2 regions of the Arthrobacter sp. NPDC089319 genome follow, and region 1 is predicted to be linked to the other one. Evidence: riboswitches for the same ligand, from Rfam matches in the RefSeq annotation. Region 1 holds a riboswitch; the other holds the start of a gene.
The links. A riboswitch is a leader RNA that binds a small molecule or an ion and turns the genes downstream of it on or off. The one in region 1 is predicted to bind S-adenosylmethionine.
Positions count from the first base shown of each region.

Region 2: another riboswitch for S-adenosylmethionine. It lies ahead of AB0N75_RS13890 (bifunctional o-acetylhomoserine/o-acetylserine sulfhydrylase); the one in region 1 lies ahead of AB0N75_RS02975 (ATP-binding cassette domain-containing protein).

Region 1 covers NZ_JBFBGZ010000002.1:31,419-43,199, forward strand. The annotation lists gene AB0N75_RS02970 (LLM class flavin-dependent oxidoreductase) at 1-1,249, shown strand, start outside; SAM riboswitch class I at 1,329-1,421, shown strand; gene AB0N75_RS02975 (ATP-binding cassette domain-containing protein) at 1,535-2,611, shown strand; gene AB0N75_RS02980 (methionine ABC transporter permease) at 2,608-3,300, shown strand; gene AB0N75_RS02985 (MetQ/NlpA family ABC transporter substrate-binding protein) at 3,325-4,248, shown strand; gene AB0N75_RS02990 (DUF1206 domain-containing protein) at 4,312-5,151, opposite strand; gene AB0N75_RS02995 (MmcQ/YjbR family DNA-binding protein) at 5,337-5,741, shown strand; gene AB0N75_RS03000 (DUF1990 domain-containing protein) at 5,745-6,281, shown strand; gene AB0N75_RS03005 (putative quinol monooxygenase) at 6,359-6,679, shown strand; gene AB0N75_RS03010 (phosphotransferase) at 6,772-7,572, shown strand; gene AB0N75_RS03015 (SDR family oxidoreductase) at 7,654-8,454, shown strand; gene AB0N75_RS03020 (LacI family DNA-binding transcriptional regulator) at 8,529-9,521, opposite strand; gene AB0N75_RS03025 (nucleoside hydrolase) at 9,715-10,791, shown strand; gene AB0N75_RS03030 (MFS transporter) at 10,788-11,781, shown strand, end outside.
Region 2 covers NZ_JBFBGZ010000009.1:32,139-43,919, reverse strand. The annotation lists gene AB0N75_RS13945 (formimidoylglutamate deiminase) at 1-1,054, shown strand, start outside; gene hutI (imidazolonepropionase) at 1,051-2,280, shown strand; gene AB0N75_RS13935 (GntR family transcriptional regulator) at 2,306-2,962, opposite strand; gene AB0N75_RS13930 (aromatic ring-hydroxylating dioxygenase subunit alpha) at 3,140-4,201, shown strand; gene AB0N75_RS13925 (hypothetical protein) at 4,210-4,659, shown strand; gene AB0N75_RS13920 (ABC transporter substrate-binding protein) at 4,808-5,755, shown strand; gene AB0N75_RS13915 (amino acid ABC transporter permease) at 5,775-6,713, shown strand; gene AB0N75_RS13910 (amino acid ABC transporter ATP-binding protein) at 6,710-7,507, shown strand; gene AB0N75_RS13905 (PDR/VanB family oxidoreductase) at 7,528-8,484, shown strand; gene AB0N75_RS13900 (CPBP family intramembrane glutamic endopeptidase) at 8,594-9,373, shown strand; gene AB0N75_RS13895 (VOC family protein) at 9,533-10,174, opposite strand; SAM riboswitch class IV at 10,374-10,488, shown strand; gene AB0N75_RS13890 (bifunctional o-acetylhomoserine/o-acetylserine sulfhydrylase) at 10,556-11,781, shown strand, end outside.

The sequences.
Region 1 (11,781 bases):
GAAGGGCCTGTTCGACGGACTCTTCATCGCCGACGTGCTCGGCACTTACGACGTGTTCGGATCGTCCAACGAGACGACGCTGCGGGCCGGCACGCAGGTCCCGGTGAACGATCCGTTCATGCTGGTATCGGCCATGGCCGCGGTGACCGAGAACCTGGGCTTCGGCGTCACCGCTGGCACTGCCTACGAGCACCCGTACCCGTTCGCCCGCCGCCTGGCCACACTGGATCACCTCACCAACGGCCGCGTCGGCTGGAACGTGGTGACCGGCTACCTGCCCTCGGCCGCGCGCAACATGGGCCAGGAAGACCAGCTGGAGCACGACGAGCGCTACAACCACGCCGATGAATACCTCGAAGTCATCTACAAGCTGCTTGAGGGCTCGTGGGAAGACGACGCAGTGGTCAAGGACGTGGAGACCGGCGTTTTCACCGACCCGGCAAAGGTGCACGAGATCCGGCACGAGGGCAAGTACTTCAAGGTGCCCGGGATCGCCATCACCGAGCCGAGCCCGCAGCGCACTCCGGTGATCTTTCAGGCGGGGGCCTCCAAGCGCGGCACCGAGTTCGCCGCCGAGAACGCCGAGGCGGTGTTCGTCACCTGCCCCACCAAGGAAATGCTTGCCGCGTCGGTGAAGAAAATCCGCGACGCGGCCGAGGCTGCCGGCCGCGGCCGTTACGACGTCCGCATCTACGCCATGCAGACGGTGGTGACCGGACCGGACAACGCCACCGCCCAGGCCAAGTTCGAGGACTACAAGTCGTACGCGGACGTCAACGGCGCGCTGGCCCTGATTTCGGGCTGGATGGGCGTGGACCTGTCCACCTACGGCCCGGACGACGTGATCGGCGAGAACGTGAAGTCCAATGCCATCCAGTCCTCGGTGGAGACCTTCCAGAAGGCCTCCGGCGACAGCGGCAAGCCCTGGACCATCCGCCAGCTGGCCGAATGGGTCGGCGTCGGCGGCTTCGGCCCGATCACCGTGGGCTCCGGCCAGGAGGTCGCCGCCAAGCTGGTGGAGTGGGTCGAGGAAACCGACGTGGACGGTTTCAACCTGGCCTACGCCATCACCCCGGGCACGTTCGAGGACGTCGTGGAATACGTGGTGCCGGAGCTGCAGAAGCTCGGAGCGTACCCTACCGAGTACGCGCCGGGCACGCTGCGCAACAAGCTCTTCGGCCGCGGCGACAAGCTGCCGGAGAACCACCGCGCGGCCGGCTTCCGGCTGCAGAATGCCCTGGTCGACTGAGCCTGGGCAACAGCAGAACCATTTAGACAACGACGTCGGTGCGCGGCCCCTTTGGGTGGGCAACGCACCGACGTCGGAAGAACCATCCAGAGCGGCTGAGAGATCTGGCTCGATGACGCCGCAGCAACCCCGGCTCTTTGCCGCACGGTGCTAATGCCAGGACCGATGGAGAACCCGGACAGGACCGGAACTGGCTGCGCCATGCCTGCGCGGCTGTGACGGCTGTGCCCGGGGCTCCCTGAACTTCAGGAGCAACATGACACGGCACGCCGCAGGCGGTTCGCGATGATTGAGATCCGTGATCTGCACAAGAGTTACAGCACAGGCCAGGGGACGGTCGATGTGCTCAAGGGCATCGACCTGACCATCGAGCAGGGGGCGATTACCGCCGTCGTTGGCTCGTCCGGGGCCGGCAAAACGACCCTGTCCCACTGCATTTCCCTGTTGGAGAAACCGACCTCCGGCCAGGTGCTGGTGGACGGCCGCAACCTGTCCGCGCTGTCCGGCCAGGCACTGCGCAGCGAACGCCGCGCGATCGGCACCATTTTTCAGCATTCGGCGCTGCTGCGCCGGATGACGGTGGCCGAGAACGTTGCGCTCCCGCTGCGCAATCTGGGCGTGGTGCACCGGCAGATGGAGGACCGTGTGACCGAACTGCTGGACCGGGTGGGCCTGCTGCACAAGGCCAACGCCTACCCGGGGCAGCTTTCCGGCGGCCAGAAGCAGCGGGTGGGCATCGCCCGGGCGCTGGCGCTGCGGCCGCGGATTCTGCTGTCCGACGAATCCACGTCCGGCTTGGACCCGGAGTCCACGCAGCAGATCCTGGACCTGCTGGATGACGTGCGGACCGAGCTGGGACTGTCCGTCATCCTGATCACCCACGAGATGGACGTGGTGCGCCACGTCGCCGACCAGGTGGCCGTGCTGGCCAACGGGCGGGTTTCGGAGTACGGGCCGATCGGCGCACTGGTGGCGGATCCTGCGTCTGGCGCGGGCCGCCAACTGCTGCCCGTGCGGGCCCTGCCGCTGCCGGCCGGCTTCGACTATGCGCTGTCCGTCTCCTACCGGCACGGGCCGGTGGACCCGGAGTGGATGACCCGGCTTTCCGCAGGCCTCGGCGTACGCGTGGCGCTGCTGGGCGGTTCGGTGGAAGCGCACGGCGACTCGGTACTCGGCCGTGCCGAAATCGGCGTGGCCGGCCGCCCGGAAGCGGAGGTCCGCGCCTATCTGGGGCAGCTGGGCCTGGTCGCGGATCGGCGGGTGGCAGTCTCCGCCGCCACCGTCCACACCCGGGAATCGGTTGCGCCGCCGTCGGACGATGCAGAACACGAAGCCAACCAGAAGATCGAGGCGCGAACATGAGGCCCACCGAAACCGCCGCCGTCGGGCTGGACACGCCCTGGGCCGACCTGCCGGCGCTGTTGCTGCCCGCCTACGGCGAGACCTGGGCGATGGTCGGCCTGGTGATGGCACTGGTGATCCTGGTCGGCGGAGCCACCGGTGTGCTGCTGTACAACACGGACAGCCGCGGATTGTTTCCGCGGCCGCGGTTGCATGGTGTGCTCAGCTGGCTGGTCAACATGGGGCGTTCGCTGCCGTTCCTGGTGCTGATGGCGGCGATCATCCCGTTGACGAAGTGGGTGACCGGGACCACCATCGGCATCGCGGCGGCGGTGGTCCCGATGACGCTGGCCGGCATTCCGTTCTTTGCCCGGCTGGTGCAGAACGCGCTGAACGACTTGCCGCGCGAGAACATGGCCGTGGGTCTGGTGACCGGTAGTTCCACCGGGCAGATCATCCGGCAGACCCAGCTGCGCGAGGCGCTGCCGGGCCTGACCTCGGCGATCACGCTGAACACGATCTCGATGATCGAATACTCGGCGATCGCGGGAACCATCGGTGCCGGCGGCATCGGCTACTTGGCCGTCACGTACGGTTACCAGCGGTTCGATACCCATGTGATGGCCGCCACCATCGTTGTCCTCATCATCACGGTCCAGCTGGTGCAGTTCGCCGGCGACCGCATTTCCCGCGCCCTGCTGCGCCCCTAGCTGAACAAACCAGGAGCACCACACATGAACACACCGACTACCGGGTCTGGCCACGACCATGGTTTCACCTTGCGCAAGCAGTCCACCGCCCTGCCGTGGGGCATCGCGGCGATCGCCGCCGTCGTCGCTCTGGTCCTGGGGCTGTTGCTAGTGCAGCAGCAGTCCCGGCCGGCCACCGCGGCCGCCGCCGGCGGCGAGGTCACCTCCCCGTTGAAGGTCCACTTCGAACCGGCTATGGCGGGCGAGGAGAAGATCCTCAAGTTCGTCGCCGAGGAGATCGCGCCGGACTACGGCGTGGAGATCGAGGCTGTGGGCCTGCAGGACCCGGTTCAGGCCAACCGCGCGGTGGCAGAGGGCCAGTTCCACGCCACCATCTTCGAGCACCAGTGGTACATGCAGCAGTCGGCGGACGCTAGCGGCGTCGAACTGACGCCCACCGTGGAACTGTTCCAGTGGGGCTTCGGGCTGTATTCCACGCGCTACGACTCGGTCGAGAGCCTGCCTCGCGCCGCCGTCCTGCTGCTGCCGAACGATGCGGCCAACCAAGGCCAGGCGCTCTGGCTGCTGCAGCGCGAGGGGCTGCTGGAACTGGATCCGGCGGTCGAGCCGCGCACCGCGAAGATCCGCGACGTCACCGGCAATCCGCGCGGTTTCACACTGAAGGAAGCGGACCTGTTGGCGATGCCGCGCATGCTCGATTCGGTCGACGTGGCGATCGGCTACGTCTCCCAGTTCGACGCCGGCAAGATCGGCCGCGACAAGGGCATCCTGTTCCCGGCGGCACCCAAGACGTTCGCCTCCCGTCTGGTGATCGGCACCGAGTTCAAGGACAGCGCCGAGAGCAAGAAGCTGATCGAGATCTTCTCCGATCCGCGGCTCGAGGAATACCTCGGCACCACGGAGGATCCACTGGTCAAGGACGTGCTGACGCCAGTCTCGGCTGAGTAGTCAGCGCCGGGTGCCCGGCCGGCGCCGGCCGGGCATCGGGCCGACGGGGCCACGCAGGGCGCGCTACATCTTCGCGTAGCGCGCCCTGGCGCCAAGGTAGAGCCCGTAACAGATCAGCCCGACGGCCACGAAGGCCAGCGCCGCCGGCCCGAGCGGCTGTTCGCGCAGCGCCTTGAGCGCGCCGTCCAGGCCCTTCACGTCCTGCGGGTCGTTCTGCACGGCGGCGACCGCCAGCAGCAGCCCGAGCACAAACAAGGCCAAGCCCTTGCCGACAAAGCCGACGATGCCCACCCAGGTCACGGCGGTGCGGACTCCGCCCCGCGGCAGCGGCTTGAGGTCTTTGAAGAAGTTCCGGAACAGGCCTTTGACCACGTAGTAGATGCCGGCTCCGATGATCACCGCGCCGATCAGGAACAGCACCACGGCACCGCCCGGCCACTGCATCAGCTTGGTACTGGCGTCCTGCGATTTCTCGCTGCTGTTGCTGCCGGAGCCCAGGGCAAAGCTGCCGAAGGTGACCGCGATGGCTCCGTAGACGATGGCCAGGCCAACGGCCTTGGCCCGGTAGCCCCACTTTTTCTTCGTCTCCAGGCCGCGGCCGCCGAAGACCGCGTCGCTGACCTGCCACAGCGCCAGGGCCGCGGCGCCCAGCATGCCCGCCCAGAGCAGGAACAGCCCGCCCGGGTTCTGCGCCAGACTGGAGGCTGCCCCGGACTGGTCCGCCTCGCCGCCTCCGCCGAAGGCCAGTCGCAGCGCGATCGCGCCGATCAGCAGGTGCAGCAGCCCGCTGGCCGCATACCCGGTGCGTGCCACCCACTCAAAAGTCTTGGAGTCGGCGGCCTCCGCGGTCTTGTCCACAGCCTTGCCGGCCGCCCGCTTGGCCTCCCTGCCGGTGTCTGCCATGGCTCTCCTCTCATTGGACCGGCCGCGCCCGACACCTCGTGGCGCCCCCTGAGGAGCTGGTGCCGGCGCGCAAGCACCGCCGTTGTTCCCCGTGAAACATCCGTGAAACCATCCTGCCACCGAAGCCGCCGCCGCGCACCGGCAACCTGGTGACCGGCTGGGCAGGTAGCAGTAGGCTCGTGCCTATGGACGCGACCGCGCTGCGTGAATTCTGCCTCTCCCTGCCCGGGACGTTCGAGGACTTTCCGTTCGGCCCGGAGGCATCGGTGTTCAAAGTCCGTGCGCCGGGGCGGACCGCGAAAATGTTCGCGTTGTCCGACCTGCAGTCGCCCCGGCTGAGCATCAGCCTCAAGTGCGAACCGGCGCTCGCCCAGCAGTTGCGAACGGCGCACCCGGAGATCACCGGCGCCTATCACATGAACAAAACGCACTGGAATGGGGTGCGCTGCGACGGTGCGCTGCCCGACGACATGCTGCGCGACATGATCGAGGACTCGTACGACCTGGTGGTGGCGTCGCTGCCGCGCCGGGACCGCGAGTCGCTGGGCTGGATGGGCCTGGCCCGCGGCGACGATGTGCGGCAGGGCTGAGCGGTGAAAGCCAAGGATCTCAGCGCAGCGCCGCTGACCTACGACGACGTGGGGCTGAGTCGAGTGCACCGCACGCCGCCGGGATACCGGACCACCGAGGTGCGCACCGCGGTGGGCGTCGGGGAGGACGCGTTCCACAGGCTGGCCGAGGGACTGATGGGCTGGGAGCTGCACCGGCTGGCTGGTTTGCAGGTCGATGCGGCCACGCCTGCGGCCGCCGAAGGGGTGGACGTGGTGCCCGGATTCGGGGCCGGGCCGCTGCGGCTGTCCGCACCCTGCCGCGTGGTGTGGACGGAGCGGACCTCCACCCGGACGGGGTTTGGTTACGGCACGCTGCCGGGGCATCCGGAGTCAGGGGAAGAGGGCTTTGTGGCGTCTCTGGAGGAGAACGGGCTGGTGGTTTTCGAGCTGTTTGCGTTCAGCCGGCACTCCAACTGGTTTTACCGGGCAGGCGGTCCGGTGGCGGAGGGAGCCCAGCGGCTGGTCACCCGGCGCTATGTTGCCGCCGCCAAAGCGCTGGCCGGCGGCTTGGCCGGGTGATTGGCCGAGTGATTGGCCGGCCGGCCAATTTGGCCCGTGACAGGATTGAAAGACACCTAGAGAAAGGCTGAATCCGCGTGATTTTTATTGTGGTCAAGTTCAAGGTCAAGAACGAGCACGCCGACAACTTCCCGGAGTTGGTCCGCGAGTTTACCGAAGCCACCCGCGCCGAGCCGGGCAACCTGTGGTTCGACTGGTCGCGCAGCGTGGAGGATCCGAACGAGTATGTCCTGGTGGAAGCCTTCAAGGACGACGCCGCTGAAGCGCATGTGAAGAGCGATCACTTCAAGAAGGCCATGCAGGAGCAGCCGCCGTACCTGCAGGAGACTCCGCGCATCATCAGCCGCCAGATTGACGGCGAGGGCTGGGACGAGATGGGTGAAATGACCGTCGCGTAGCAGTTTTCAGTGGAAGGGGCAGGCTGCGTCCTGCCCCTTCCACGGTTAAAAGCAGGCCGCCCAGCAGCGCGTGCCGCGGTAGGGTATGGCCCATGAACGACGGCGAGGTGCTGGCCGGCGGAGTCGCCAACGCCGGGGCGGTCATCAGAATCGGCGATGAAGTTCGCCGCCCCGCCTCGGCTCAGACGGAACTGGTTTTCAGCATGCTCGAACATGCCAGATCCAACGGCTTCACCGGAGTGCCGGAGCCCCTGGGGATTGATGAGCAGGGCAGGGAGCGGCTGCGCTATATTCCCGGAGACGTGGCCATTCCACCGTTTCCGAAGTGGTCACTATCTCCCGGGCTGCTGGCGTCGGTTTCCCGGCTGCTGCGGGCATTCCACGACGCCGTGGCTGACTTCGCCCCTCCTGCCAACGCCGTCTGGAACACCGAGTTGGCACACCCCAGCGGCGGGAAAATCGTCGGTCACAACGATGTGTGCGTGGAGAACGTCGTGGTGCGCGACGGGCAGGCAGTTGCGCTGATCGACTTCGAATTCGCTGCCCCGACCGATCCACTGCACGATCTCGCGGTCTTGGCACGGCATTGGGTCCCTGTTGAGACCCATCAGGATGCGGAGCGCTGGGGACGTTCAGGTTTTGATGTTGGTTCCCGCTTGCGGATCGTAGCCGACGCCTACGGTATTCCCGTCGGTCCGCAGCGGGACGAGTTCTTGGATCAGATCGTCAGGGGCATTCATCAATCCGGACCCTTTGTGCTTGCCCGGATCGCGCGCGGCGAGCAGGCTTTCATCGAGATGTGGGAACGCAGCGGTGGCCAGGAACGGATCACACGGCGCATCGCCTGGATCGACTCGATTCGATCCGAGCTCTCCGCGGCGCTCAACAACTAGTAGGCAATTCCCCGCGGTTCACGGGCTGATTCGGGCTATGCAGGGCTGCCAGACCGGCAGTTCTTCGCCAGAATGGGGCGCATGGAACAGTTCACGCCCCGCACCGCCATCGTCACCGGTTCCGATTCGGGCATCGGCCGGGCCGCCGCCGTCGCCCTTGCCCAGGCCGGAATGGACGTGGGCATCACCTGGCACTCGGACCGGGAAGGAGCGGAGGCCACCGCGAAGGAGGTCCGCGCGCTCGGCCGCAGCGCCGCCGTCGTTCATTTGGACACCACGGACCTGCCCGGCTGCGGAGACGTGGTTGATTCGCTGGCGGGGCGGCTCGGTGGGCTGGACGTGTTCGTCAACAACTCCGGAACCGGGGCAATGGAGCCGTTCCTTGACCTTGACTATGAGACGTGGCGGAACGTGGTTGCCACCGATCTGGACGGCGCGTTCGTCTGCATGCAGCGGGCGGCCCGGAAAATGGCGGCAGCCGGCACCGGCGGGCGGATCATCGCGGTAACCAGCGTGCACGAACACCAGCCGATGGTCGGCGCCGCGCCGTACGATGCCGCCAAGCACGGACTCGGCGGTTTGGTGAAAAACATGGCGCTGGAGCTCGGCCGGCACGGCATCACGGTCAACTCCGTTGCGCCGGGGGAGATTGCCACCGCGATGACCGGCAACGAAGACGAGGACCCGCAGCGCATCGACCGGCCCGGCATCCCGCTGGCCCGGCCCGGCGACGCCCGTGAAGTGGCCGCCGTGATCGCCTTCCTGGCCTCCGCCGATGCCGGTTATGTGACCGGGGCGTCCTGGGCCGTGGACGGCGGAATGCTGCAGATGGGGCCGCAGGCAGGGGCAGCCGTCACCGGGCACGATTGGCGCGAGGTGTAGCGGATCAATGAGGGGGCCGGCAAGCCCACGCATAAGGTGTCGTCCGCAGATAAGGCGAGTGCCGCCGTCGTTCGCTAGCTGGCGGCGGTCCGCTCCGTGGAGCCGCGCACAATCAGCGAGCTCTCCAAGATGAGCTGGGGCTGCTCGAGGTCGTGGCCTTCGATCAGGCGGCGCAGCTGTTCCCCGGCCTTGAGGCCCAGACGGGTGGCGGGAAGGTGGACGCTGGTGAGGCCGGGGTTACTGCTGGCGGAGTAGGGCAGGTCGTCGAAGCCGGCGACGGCGAGATCGTCCGGGATCCGCGCGCCGGCAACACGCGCTTGCTGCAGCGCGCCGTACGCCTGGGTGTCGGTGGCGCAGACGACGGCGGTGACGCCCGCTTGCTGCCACTGGGGCCAGGCGGCGGTAAACGCATCGGCCGACGCGCCGACGTCGATCGTGGTGCTGATCAGGTGGGCCGGGTCCACGGTCATTCCGCGCCCGGCCGCCTCCTCTAGGAAGGCCGTTCGGCGGATGGTGAAGGTGGCCGTGCCGGTCACGCTGTCCATGTACGCCACGTGCCGGTGGCCGGTGGCGGCCAGGTGCGCCGCCAGTTCGCGGGCGCCATGGGCCACGTCGAGGTTGACGGACGGCGCGTAAGCCTCCAGCCCGGGCGCGTCGAGTAGCACCATGGGGCCGGTGGTGGAGAGGTCCTCGAGGAAGTCGGCATCGGGGGCATCTACCAGCAGACCTGCCGGGCGCAGGGCGAGGAGGCGGCGGATGTCAGCGGCGCGGGGGAATTCGCCGGCCTCAGTGACGGAGAGCAGCAGCTGGAAGTCCGCGCCGAGGGACTCTCGGACGCCAGCAACAACCTTGGCGAAGAACGGGTTGGAAATGTCCGGGGCCACCAGAACCACAATGGAGCTGACTCCCTTGGCCAGCGAACTGCCGACGCTGTCCACCACGTATCCGAGTTCGGCGATGGCCCGGTTGACTCGGGAGATGTTGTCCGCGGACACCCGCCCATGCGTCTTGCCGTTGGCCACCAGGGAAACCGTCGCCGTGGAGACGCCGGCACGTGCCGCCACCATCGCCGCTGTCACCCGCTCACCGGAGCGCGGCGGGAACTGGGGCGAGCGGGCGTGGTCCATGTGCCCATGATATGGAAGTTCAGGCGACATATGGCATCAAGCGCTTGACTCGAGTTTACGTCAAGCGTTTGACGTAATCCGGGAAGGGGTGTCACACTTCCTGTGACTGAAACCCCGCTGCGGCGGGCCCCCGATGACGTGGAGAGAAAACTTGGACGCCGTTTCCGTGACGCCTGGCCCGAAGAAGATCATCCTGGACTGCGATCCGGGACACGACGACGCGGTGGCGCTGCTCCTGGCCCACGGCAACCCGGACATCGAACTGCTCGCCGTGACCACCGTAGTTGGCAACCAGACCCTGGCAAAGGTCACCAAGAACGCGCTGGCCGTGGGGACCATCGCCGGCATCACCGGTGTCCCGTTCGCTGCCGGCTGCGACCGCCCGCTCGTGCGCACCATCGAAACCGCGCCGGACATCCACGGAGAGTCCGGCATGGACGGCCCCGCGCAGCCGGAGTCCACCATTGAACTGGACCCGCGCCACGCCGTTGATCTCATCATCGACACGATCATGGCGCATGAACCCGGCACCGTGACCCTGGTCCCGACCGGCGGCCTGACCAACATCGCGATGGCCGCCCGCAAGGAGCCGCGCATCGTCGAGCGGGTCAAGGAAGTCGTGCTGATGGGCGGCGGCTATCACGTAGGCAACTGGTCCGCCGTGGCCGAATTCAACATCATGATCGACCCCGAGGCCGCCCACATCGTCTTCAACGAGAAGTGGCCCCTGGTCATGGTGGGACTGGACCTCACACACCAGGCGCTGGCCACCCCCGACGTGGTGGAGCAGATCGAAGCCGTCGGCACCGGTCCGGCCCACTTTGTCCGCGAACTGATGGACTTCTTCGCCCAAACGTACAAGGACGCACAGGGCTTCGACTACCCGCCGGTCCACGATCCGTGCGCCGTCGCCTACGTCATCGACCCCACGGTCATGACAACCCGCAAGGTCCCGGTCGACATCGAACTGCAGGGCAAGCTGACCCTTGGCATGACCGTGGCCGACTTCCGGGCCCCCGCACCGGCAGACTGCCACACCTCCGTGGCCGTGGACCTTGACCGCACCAAGTTCTGGAACCTGGTGACCGATGCCCTGGTCCGGATCGGCGAGGTAGACCTCGGAACCGCCGCCCCCACCACGACGGCGGCGCCCGCCTCCGCGGCCCCCGACGCCAACGGCGTGGCGGAGAACGGCGCGGCAGCGAAATGAGCACCGTTCTTCAGGAAGCCAAGGTAACCCGCGGCGGCAGCGCCGCCCTGATGGTCGCCCTGCTGACGGCCTGCGTGGCCTTCCAGCTCAATGCGTCCATGCTCAGCCCCGCCCTGGTCACCATGGGGGAGGAGCTGCAGACCGATCAGGCCGCGATCGGCCTGTCCCAGACCTGGTTCTTCACCACCGCCGCGCTGTTCTCCCTGTTCCTGCCGCGGCTGAGCGACATTGTCGGCCGCAAGCGGATCCTCGTCGCGATGATGCTGCTGACGGCCGTCGGCTCCGTGATCGCCGCGCTGGCCCCGGACGTTACATGGCTCTTCGTGGGCCGGATTATCCAGGGCGTTAGCGGTCCCACCGTGCCGCTGTGCCTGATCATGCCGCGCACCGCCGTGCCCAACCTGCGCACTTACGGCACGCTGATGGGCGTTATCCTTGCGGTCAACGGCGGCGTGGCCGGCGTCGATTCCTTCCTCGGCGGCTACATGGCCGAGCACTACGGCTTCCGCAGCATCTTCTGGTTCATGGTGGTCCTCGGTGTGATCGCCGCGGTTCTCGTCGCTGTCCTGACACCCGAGAGCAAACCGCAGGCCGGGACGCGGATGGACTGGACCGGCGTCGTCTTTATTGTTGTCGCGGTCGGGGCCCTGCTCACCGCGCTGAACGAGGCGGCCAAGCTGGTGGGCGGGTTCTCCGGGGAGACCCTGTTCCTCTCGCTGGTGCTGATCGCCGTGGCCGCCGCTGCGTTCGCCGGCTTCTGGGCCACCGAGAAGCGCGCGAAGCAGCCGATGGTCGAGATTGTCCATCTGCGCCAGCGCTCGACGTGGGCGCCGTTGCTGACTACGGTCCTGACCATGACCGGAATTTTCGCCGTCATCAACGGGATTGTTCCCGCTTACGTACAAGCCGCCGCACCCGGCTTCGGCATCGGGCCCACCGAAACGGCACTGCTCATCCTGACTCCCTACGCGCTGCTGGGCTGGGTCTTCG
Region 2 (11,781 bases), on a different contig from region 1:
TTTCAGCAGCGTGGCCGAATTCCACTACGTCCATCACCGACCGGACGGCGCCGCGTACGGCGGTGGTTTGGGTGCTGACGGAGCCGATGACCACGACGGCGACGACCTAGCCGGCGCGCACGCGATGGAACTGGCCCTGTGCCGGGCTGCTGCCGCCGCCGGGATCCGCCTGACCCTGCTGGACACCTGTTACCTGGCTGGCGGCATCGGCAAGCCGCTGGCCCCAGAACAGCAGCGGTTCGGCGACGGCGACGTGCACGCTTGGTTGGACCGGCTGGATTCGCTCCGGAAGACGGTTGCAGCCCGGTTCGACCCGGCCCACATCACCGTGGGCGCGGCGCTGCACTCGGTGCGGGGCGTGCCCGAATCCGCGCTGCCGGTCATTGCCGACCGGCTGCCGCCGGAGCTGCCACTGCACATCCATTTGTCCGAGCAGCCGGCCGAAAACGAGGCCTGCCTGGCCGAGTATGGCGTCACTCCGGCCGGACTGCTGGCGCGGCACGGACTGCTGTCGGCGCGCCTGAGCGCCGTCCACGCCACCCACCTGACCGCCGAGGACATCGAGCTGCTGGGCAGCGCCGGAGCCACCGTGGTGATGTGCCCAACCACGGAAGCCGACCTCGCCGATGGGATCGGCCCGGCCCGGGCCCTGACCGATGCCGGCGCCCTGATCGCGCTGGGCACCGACCAGCACGCCGTCGTGGACCCGTGGCTGGAGATGCGGGCGCTGGAGCACGGCGAACGTCTGGCCAGCGGGCAGCGCGGACGGTTCACGCCTGACGAACTCCTGCACGCCGCGTCGGCTGGAGCCGCGGCCGCGATGGCGACCCCCACCGCGGGGATCGCCGTCGGCATGGCAGCCGATCTGGCCGCGGTCAACCCGGCCTCCATGCGCACAGTGGGCTCGGAACCCGGCCAGTTGCCGCTGACGGCCACGTCGGCGGATGTCACGGCCGTCGTCGTCGGCGGGGAACTGCTGGCGGTCAACGGCATCCACTCGCAGCTGGGCCAGCCCGCCGACCTGCTGGCCGCGGCACTGAAGGAGATCGCATGAGCACCGTCATCACCAATATCGGCGAACTGCACACGCAGGACCCGGCCCGTGGCGCTGATTCAGTGCTCCGCGATGCCGCGGTGATCATCGAGGGGGAGCGCATTGCCTGGCTCGGTTCCTCGGCGCAGGCGCCCGACGCCGACGAACAATTCGATGCCGGCGGACGGGCTCTGTTGCCCGGCTGGGTGGACTCGCACACCCATCTGGTCTTCGCCGGCGACCGCACCGCCGAGTTTGAAGCCCGGATGGCCGGCCAGTCCTACCAGGCCGGCGGGATTGCGGTAACCACCGGCGCCACCCGCGAGGCCAGCGACTATGAGCTGACCCGGCTGCTGCTGGCCCGCGTCGCGGAGGCGGCGGCCGGCGGCACCACCTACCTGGAGACCAAGACTGGCTACGGCCTGGACGTGGAGCAGGAGGCCCGCAGCGCCCGGATCGCGTCCACGGTGGCCGACGAGGTGACGTACCTCGGCGCGCATCTGGTGCCGGCCGGCATCGACGCCGACGAGTACACCGACTTGGTCTGCGGCGACATGCTGGCTGCGGTCAGGCCGTACGTGCAGTGGGCGGACGTGTTTTGCGAACGCGGCGCCTTCAACGAGGAGCAGTCGCGCCGGGTCCTCGCTGCCTGCCGCGACGCCGGCCTGGGCCTGCGCGTGCACGGCAACCAGCTGGGCGAGGGGCCCGGCGTGCGGCTGGCGGTGGAATTCGGCGCGGCCAGCGTGGACCACGTGAACTACCTCTCCGACGACGACGTCGCGGCGCTCGCCGGTACCTGGGCAGGATGGGACCGGTCCAGCGGCACGGGGGAGCGCGGCACCGTGGCCACCTGCCTGCCGGCCTGCGATCTATCCACCCGGCAGCCGCTGGCGCCGGGACGGCAACTACTGGATGCCGGTGCGGAAATTGCCCTGGCCTCCAACTGCAACCCCGGCACCTCCTTCACCAGTTCCATGAACTTTTGCGTGACGACGGCGGTGCTGCAGATGGGATTGAGCGTGCAGGAAGCGGTCCGCGCGGCGACCTACGGTGGCGCTCTGGCTTTGGGCCGCCACGTGGGCCGGGATGCGGACGGGCAACGGGCGGTGGGGTCAATCGCCGTCGGGCACCGCGCCGACCTGCACTTGCTGAACGCGCCCTCGGCCACCCACCTGGCCTACCGCCCCGGCATGCCGCTGACCGCCGCCGTGTGGCGGGCCGGCGTGAGCCCGGCCGCCAGGGGCTGAGCCGCGGCGGAGCGGGAGCGGTAGCTCAACCGATGTGTTCGTAGCGGTTGGGATCTTTGACGTCGTGGCAATGCGCCAGAACGTCGACGGCGCGGTCCGGATCCTGGTCTCTGAGTGCCTGCAGAATGCTGCGGTGATCGTGGATGACCTTGGCCTGGTGATCCGGCCCCTGCCGGTAGGTCAAGGTGATCCGGTGCTGGATGGGGTGGTTCCAGATGGAGGAAATGACGCCGCGCAGGTAGTCGTTGGCAGCGGGCTCCACCAGGGCCAGATGGAACGCGCGGCCCAACCGAAACAGCTCGTCGCTGTCCTGCGGGTCAACGATCTCCGTCTCATCGATGAGACCGCCCAGCCGCACCAGCTGCTGGGGTGTGTAGGAGCCGATGGCGTTCCGGACCGCGAGGGATTCCAGGGCGTAGCGGACCTCGAAGACGTTCTCGATCTCGCGCTCGTCGAGCTGGTTGACGATGTAGCCCTTGCCCGGCACAAGGGTGGTCAGTCCTTCCAGCGTCAGCTGCGTGAGCGCATCGCGGACAGGGGTGCGGGACACGCCATACTGCGAGGCGACACCCTCCTGCGCCAAAGCCGAGCCCGGCTTGATCGCCCCGCTGATGATGTCGGCGCTCAGCTGCTCGTGGACGCGGACCGCGAGCGGTCTCACGTCATTCGGAATGGCAGCCATGGGTGGGCCTCCTTCTGTTGTTCCTTGTGCACTCTAGCGTCCCGTCGGCAGCAGGACTCGGTGAGACGTGGAATTTGGGTGAAACGGTAACCGAGGAACCTTTTGGTGAAAGTGCTTGACGTCACAATCGACCTCTGAATACAGTGTATACACCCGCTATGGAGGAGAACCGAAAAAATGTATGTGCTGAACACTTGGTATGTGGCGGCGTGGTCGACTGAAGTCACCCGCAAGCCGGTGCGCCGAGTCATCTGCGAGCAGCCGATCGTCCTGTTCCGAACGCAGGACAACGAAGCTATTGCCTTGGCGGACCGCTGTGCGCACCGCGCCTTCCCGCTCTCCGAGGGCCGCACCATCGGCGATTCGGTGGAGTGCGGCTACCACGGCTTCACTTACGGCCCGGACGGCATGTGCACCAAGGTGCCGGCCCAGACATCGATCCCGGAACGCGCAAAGGTGCGCAAATACCCGGTGGTGGAGCAGGACGGCTGGATCTGGGTCTGGACCGGCGATCCGGAACTGGCCGATCCGGCCGACGTCCCGGACACCCACTGGATGGTGGAACCGGAGTGGGCAACCGTCACGCACTCGTACCTCTTCAAGTGCCGGGCCGACCTGATCCACGACAACCTGTTGGACCTGACCCATGAGTCTTTCCTGCACCAGACCACGGTGGGCGATGACTACATCTACGAACACGGGATCACCGTGGAGGTCGACGGCAACGTGGTCAGCGTCGACCGCCTCATGCCCTCCGTTGAAGCGCCGCCGCTCTACGCCGAAACCATGGACGCCCGCGGCCTGTTCGACCGCTTCCACTGCACGGAGTTCTTTGTGCCGAACCTGCATGTTCTCCACTCGGGCATCACCGGCGAGGGCAAGCCGCGCGAAGAGGGCTTCCTGATCAAGGTACTCAACGGCATCACGCCGATCGACGCGCACAACTCCTGGTACTACTACGCCTTCAGCCGGAACTTCGCCGTCGACAATGAGCAGGCGACCGAAGACCTGCGCGTTGGCCTGGCCACCGTGCTGGACGAGGACGCCTCCGCCCTGGAGGCACAGGAGATTGGCATGCAGACCCGCCCGGACGGCGAGTTCGACGTGCTGATCGCCCAGGACGGCGGCGTGGCCCGGGCCCGGCGCATCCTGGGCGCGCTGCTGAAGCAGGAACAGCAGGCGAAGGCCGCGGCCCAGCCGGCCGCCCGCCGGGAGCCGGTTGCTCCCAGGACGGCATAGGTTCCGCCATGTGGATGCTGATCAGAGCCAACCCGCTCGGCGGCGAAACTGCCACCGAAACGGGCGCCAAGATCCTGGCGGCATGTCCGGACTCGGCCGAGCGCGGCGACCCGTGGCGGTGGACGGTCCAGCTGGATGAAACCGGCCCCGAGCCCACTGTGGAACTGGAGGCCGATGCACGCTATATCGCCTCCGAAAGCCACCGCTACACCGGCGGCTATTCGGGCACGCTGCAGCGCGGGCCCGGCGAGCAGCTGATTGTGACCGGACTCGGCGGCGAAGCCCTCGTCGCGGCGGCGGACGGCCCGTGGGAACGCTGGTTGCGGCCCGGCGACGTGTTCATCGTCGAGGGCGAGGACGCCGAGACCATCCGGCTCTCGCTCGCCTCCGGAGAGTCCGCCGTCCAGGTCATCACCCTCGCCCCGCGGAAGGCCAACGTCCTGAGGTGGGTCCCCTGACCGAGGCGTGCCGCCTTCGTTTCTAGTCGCCGACGGACCCTGCTGCACGTCGAACCCGAAATTTCTTGCACCGAGGCACTGGTCGTCTCCTGATCAGTGCGGATATCCATAACCGGACAACGCCGTCCGGACCATGAAAGGAAAGTCCATGCGTCATTCCCATCACCGTGCCATCCGTTCCTCTCTCCTGGCAGGATCCGTCCTGCTGGCCGTTTCCCTGACCGCATGCACCAATGCCTCCGGCGCGGCCACGGGTCCTGCGGACACTGCTGCACCGGCCGCTACGGGCGCCGGGGTGGAAGCCGTCCAGGTCAACGAAGCAGCCCGGAACCTGCTGCCGGAGGACGTTCTGGCCGCCGGTACGCTGAAAGTCGCTTCCGATCCGACCTACGCTCCGTTCGAGTACTACGACACCGACAACAAAACCATGATCGGCTTCGACGTGGACTTCTCCGACGCCGTCGGCGCGGCCTTGGGGCTGAAAGTGGAGCACGTTCCGGCAACGTTCGACACGATCCTTGCCGGCCTGGCCTCCGGCAAGTACGACATGGCGTTGTCGGCCTTCTCCGTCACGCCGGAACGCGAGAAGATCGTCGACTTCGTCGAATACCTCCACACCGGCACGGGCATCGCCGTCGCTCCGGGAAATCCGCTGGCCATCTCCATGGACCCCATGAGCATGTGCGGGAAGAAGATCGCCGGCCAAAAGGGGTCGATCCAGTCGATGGAATACCTCCCCGAATTTTCCAAGGAATGCACGGCCAACGGAAAGGAAGCGATCAAAATCCAGAACTTCCCCGGACAGACCGACGCCAACCTGGCGCTGGCTTCAGGCCGGGTCGACGGGGTGATCGCCGACAGTGTGCCGCTGGCCTACCAGGGCAAGGAAGCCAAGGGACAGTTCGAACTGGCCGAGGGCGAGGACTACGACGCCGTACCGTTCGGCATTGCCCTGGCCAAGGACACGGGGATGACAGAAGCGGTGGCCGAAGCAGTGAAGGGCGTTATCGCCGGTGGCCACTACCAGGAACTCGGCGACAAGTGGGACTTCCCGGAGTCCGTGCTGATCACGGCCGACGCGCTCGAGGCCAAGTAGCGAAAGAGGGACCAACCCCATGACTGCCGTGACTACGCAAACCAAGCCGGTGGCCCAACCGGTCGATGGCTACACCATCGTCAAGGCGAAACACCCGGGCCGCTGGCTGGCCGCAGCGGTGATCTTCGTGGTGGGCGGATTGCTGCTGAACTCCATCTTCACCAATCCCAACTTCGGCTGGGACGTCGTGGCCATGTACCTGCGCGATATCTCGATCGGCAACGGCATCCTCGTGACGCTGGGACTTACGGTCATCAGCATGGCCATTGGGATCGTGCTGGGCGTGGTCTTGGCCGTCATGCGGCTGTCGGTCAATCCGGTGGTGCGGGGTGCTGCGTTCGCCTATGTGCACTTCTTCCGGGGAACGCCGGTGCTGGTCCAGTTGCTGTTCTGGTTCAATCTGGCAGCACTGTACCCGGTCATCACGCTGGGCATCCCGGGCGTCCAGCTGGATGCGAACCAATTCATCACGCCGATGACAGCGGCGATCCTGGGCCTCGGTCTGAACCAAGGCGCCTACATGTCCGAGATTGTCCGGGCCGGCATCCTCTCCGTTGACCACGGTCAGACCGAGGCCGCCGGGGCGCTTGGCATCACCAAGCTGCAGACCATGCGCCGCATCGTGCTGCCGCAGGCGATGCGCGTGATCATCCCGCCCACCGGCAACGAAACCATCGGCATGCTCAAGACCACCGCCCTGGTCAGCGTGATCTCCGTGCCGGAATTGCTGTATTCCGCGCAGATCATTTACGCACGCACGTTCGAGACGATCCCGTTGCTCATGGTGGCCAGCCTCTGGTACCTGCTGATCACGTCCGTCCTCACCATCGGCCAGTACTACCTGGAGCGGCGATTTGCCCGTGGCAACCAGCGAAACTTGCCGCCGACGCCTTGGCAGCAGTTGAAGCGGTTCTTCGCGACGCACGACGCACTCTCCTTGAAAGGCGGCAAGAAATGACGGCCATGAACAACGCCGAACCGATGGTCAAGGCGAACGCGGTCTGCAAGGACTTCGGCTCCAATCAGGTGCTGAAGGGCATTGACCTGCACGTCCAGCAGGGCGAGGTAGTCTGCCTGATCGGCCCGTCCGGTTCCGGGAAGAGCACGTTCCTGCGCTGCATCAACCATCTGGAGGCCATCGATGGCGGCAGGATGTGGGTCAACGGGAAGATCGTCGGCTACGAGCTCAAGGGCAATAGGCTCTACGAGCAGTCCCACAACGAGATCTGCCACAGCCGCTCGGATGTGGGCATGGTCTTCCAGCAGTTCAACCTATTCCCGCACATGACCGTGCTGCAAAACCTGATCGAGGCGCCGCGCCTGGTCCGGAAGGAGCGGAAAGCAACCGCCGTGGCGCGGGCCAAGTCGCTGCTGGACAAGGTCGGCCTGAGCGAAAAAGCGGACGCTTATCCCCGCCAACTCTCCGGCGGCCAGCAGCAGCGGGTTGCAATCGCCCGCGCCCTCTGCATGGAACCGAAACTCATGCTGTTCGATGAGCCGACATCCGCACTGGATCCCGAGCTCGTCGGCGAGGTCTTGAAGGTGATGAAGGACCTGGCCACATCCGGCATGACGATGGTGGTGGTCACGCATGAAATGAACTTCGCCCGCGACGTCGCCGACCGAGTGGTCTTCATGGACGACGGCTATGTGGTGGAAGAGGGACCGGCCCGGGACGTCATCACCAACCCTCAAAACGAACGCACCAAGGCGTTCCTGGCTTCGGTTCTCGCTGAACCGGCCGCCGCCTGATTACCGGGGTGAATGCAATCATGAACGAAGACTTTTTCGACGTCGAAGTCCGGTCGATCAGCCGCGAGTCCAACTGCGTCCTGTCCCTGCAGTTGGAACATCCGCTCGGTGACGACCTGCCGGAGTGGGATGCCGGATCGCACATCGACGTGCTTCTGCCCAACGGCCTCCTGCGCCAGTACTCGCTCTGCTCCGTGCGGACGGACCGGTCCGTTTGGCGGTTGGGCATATTGCGCGAGCCGGAGGGGCGCGGCGGCTCGGCCTACGTGCACGACCTGTTGCGGCCCGGGACCAAGATCCAGGTGCGGGGCCCGCGCAATAACTTCGTCCTGGCACCGGCGGACAGCTATGTCTTCATCGCCGGCGGCATCGGCATCACCCCCGTGCTGCCGATGATCCGCGAGGCTGCCGAACGCGGCATACCCTGGCGGCTGGTCTACCTGGGACGCAGCCGCTCCTCGATGGCGTTCCTCGACGAGATCGAGGCACTCGGCGGTGACATCCACATCCACGCCGACGATGAGAGCGGTTTCTACCCGCTGGCCGAACTGCTGGCTGAACAGGACGCGGCAACCCACGTCTACGCCTGCGGTCCCGGGCCGCTGCTCAATGTGATTCAGTCGATTGCCGACGGCTGGGAGGACCCCGGACGTTTCCACTGCGAGCGTTTCGCGGCCACCGGCGATGCCCCGGCGATTCCCGACGGCGGGTCATCGGCCTTCGTCGTCGAACTGGCCGACGGTACGGAGGTCCCGGTGGGCGCGGACGAGTCCATCCTGCAGGCGCTTGAGGCGGCCGGACTCAGCCCGCTGAACTCCTGCCGCGAGGGAATCTGCGGAACCTGCGAAACGCCGGTGCTGGACGGCGAGATTGACCACCGCGACTCGCTGTTGTCGGATGCCGAGCGTGCCGCCGGGGACACCATGATGATCTGCGTATCCCGGTGCAAGGGCAGGCGGCTGCTCCTGGACCTATAGCGGGGGAAGCCGCCGGCGGAACGGAAGCCGATGCAAGGCCGGGGGAGCGTTCAACCTGGACCCTGCCCGGATGTCGCCGGCCCCCGGTTCACTTGGCAAGATGGTGGTCATGGACAAGCAGAAGGTCGTGACCGCGAGCACACCGCGCACGCTGGGCTACTACCGGGCGGAAGTTCTCATTGTGCTCGGGCTCTCGCTGGGGCAGTCGGCGGTCTACGCCGTGGTGAACCTGCTGGAGAAGATGACCCGCGCTCCGCTGGCCTCGCAGACGACCACGTTGAACCCGGTGCTGAACCAGCGGGAAGTCTTCGATTTCGTGTACCAGATGCTCGGCATCCTCTTTGCGCTGGTACCGGTGGCCCTGGTGCTGTTCCTGCTGACCTCGGCGGGCCAGTCGGCCTTCCGCTCGATCGGGTTCACCTTCTCCCGGCCCCGGGTGGACTTCGGCCTGGGCTTCCTGCTGGCGCTGGCGATGGGTGCCGGCACGCTGGCCGTCTATGCCGCCGGCCGGGCGCTGGGGATCACCACCGCGATCGTCCCCGCGGCGTTGGACGAATACTGGTGGACCGTGCCGGTGCTGGTGCTGTCGGCGCTGCGCCACGCCATTCTCGAAGAGGTGGTCATGGTGGGCTACCTGTTCAACCGGTTCGCCAAGTTCGGCTGGGGGATCTGGACCACGATCTTCGTCAGCGCCGCCCTGCGCGGGACCTACCACCTGTACCAGGGGATCGGGCCGGGCATCGGAAACTTCCTGATGGGCCTGGTGTTCGGCTACGTCTATTCGAAGGTCAAGCGGGTGATGCCCCTGGTGGTCGCGCACGCGCTTTTGGATATCGCCGGTTTCGTCGGCTACGCGCTGGTGGGCCCGGCCATCGGCATCGGTACCTAAGACGGCGTACCTAACGGTCGGCCGAGAGGATGCTTGCCGGGGACAGGCAAAAGGCTCCCGTTCCGGCCTCTTGCGCCACCGTGGGTGGGAGCAAGAGGCCGGAACGGGAGCCCTGCGTAAAAAAGCGAGCCGTGCACCGGGCCGGACGAGACCGGAACCTTAGAGTTCGACGATGCCGTTCGCGGTTTCGAAGCGGACCGACATGATGCCCGGCGTGCCGTTCGGCGCGGTCCACGCAACCTTGACGTCGTCGAGCAGGTCATCCACCGGGGTGCCCAGCCAGTCCGCCACGCGATCCGAGGAACCGGCAATGGTCAGGCCGATCAGCTTGACGGATGCCGGGCGGGCGTTGGACGGGTGAAGCGCCTCGGTGCCGTCATCCCAGCGAAGCATGTAGGGAACCTGCGGGTCGGCGATCAGGCCCTTGATGCCGATCTGCTGCCAGGTCAATTCCTGGCCGTCCGGGAACTTGCGGTTTCCGGGAACCGCATGGCGGCCCAACCGCTCTTCGAACGGGGTCAGATCGTCCACTTCCACGCACCAGCCCATCCAGCCGCCGCCGGCTTCGGAGCGGGCACGCACGGCCTGCCCGAAGGGGGCTTTGTCGGACGCGGGGTGGGCCAGGACCTCCACCACTTCCAGGTAATGGTGGTCGGTCAGCGGGAAGATCATATTGCGGGTGCCGAAGCGGGGGTGCACCCCGCCCTTGACTGCGTCAATACCCAGAGCTTTGGAGATCCGCTCTGAGGTGGCAGCCAGACCGTCGGGCTCAACAGCATATGAAACGTGGTCGAAGCGCATAGCCATATCTTGGCACTTTGTGAACCCTCTCTCGACTTAGGGTGACCTAAGTCACCAGTATCCGGCCGGATGTGGCTCGAAGATCCATGTCTGGCAGGTGCTCACACCACCAGATTGGGGCGGAAAAAGCGCCGCTGCGGGCGGTCATAAGGTGTCACATTGTTGCGGCCGGGCGGGCTCTCCGCTGAGACTGGACGCAGGTCATGAGTGCCAGCGTGAAACCCCGGTTTGCTGGCCGGCAACCCTCCAACCGCGGTGGGGTGCCCCGGGTGAAGACCAGGCAGCCGCCATCAGGCGGTGCGCAAGCGCGGGTCACACCCGGGATAGACATGCCGGCACGGCCGGATCCCGGATGACCCCTTCCCATGAAGGAGTTGCACCATGTCCAATGCAGACTGGTCCTTTGAAACCCGTCAGATCCACGCCGGCCAGGAGCCGGATGCCGCCACCGGCGCCCGTGCACTGCCGATCTATCAGACCACTTCGTTCGTGTTCCCCAGCGCCCAGAGCGCCGCGGACCGCTTTGCCCTGTCCGAGTTGGCGCCCATTTACACGCGGATCGGCAACCCGACCAGCGAGGCCGTTGAGGCCCGGGTCGCCAGTCTGGAAGGCGGTGTCGGCGCGCTGCTGTTGGCCTCGGGCCAGGCCGCATCCACGTTCTCCATCCTGAACTTGGCCGAGGCCGGCGACCATATTGTGGCCAGCCCCAGCCTGTACGGGGGCACGTACAACCTGCTGCGCACCACGCTGCCCAAGTTCGGCATCGAGGTGACGTTCGTCGAGGATCCGGACAACCTGCAGCAGTGGCGCGACGCAGTGCAGCCGAACACGAAGGCGTTCTTCGGCGAGGTGGTCTCCAACCCGCGCCAAGATGTTTTGGACCTGGAAGCGGTCAGCAGCATCGCCCATGAGAATGGCGTGCCGCTGATAGTGGACAACACGCTGGCCACCCCGTACTTGATCCGCCCGATCGAGTGGGGCGCAGACATCGTGCTGCACTCGGCCACCAAGTACTTGGGCGGCCACGGGACGGCCATCGGCGGCGTGATCGTGGACGCCGGTACCTTCGACTTCGCTGCCAATCCGGAAAAGTTCCCGGGCTTTAACACCCCCGACGAGACCTACAACGGGCTGGTCTTCGCCCGCGACTTGGGCGTCGGAAGTGCGCTCGGCGCCAATCTCGCCTACATCCTCAAGGCCCGCGTCCAGCTGCTGCGCGACCTGGGGTCCGCGGTCTCCCCGTTCAACGCCTTCCTGATCGCCCAGGGGCTGGAGACGCTGAGCCTGCGGGTGGAGCGCCACGTGGCCAATGCGCAGAAGGTCGCGGAATTCCTCGAGGCGCACGACGACGTTGCGTCCGTCGCGTACCTCGGCCTGCCGTCGAGCCCCTGGTACGACCGCGGCCGCAAGTACGGTCCGAAGGGCACCGGCGCCATCGTGTCGTTCGAGATCAAGGGCGGGATCGAGGCCGGCAAGCGTTTTGTGGACGGCCTTGAACTGCATTCGCATGTGGCCAACCTCGGCGACGTGCGCTCGCTAGTGATCCACCCGGCGTCGACCACCCACGCCCAGCTTTCGGCCGAGGAGCGGCTGACCGCCGGCGTGAC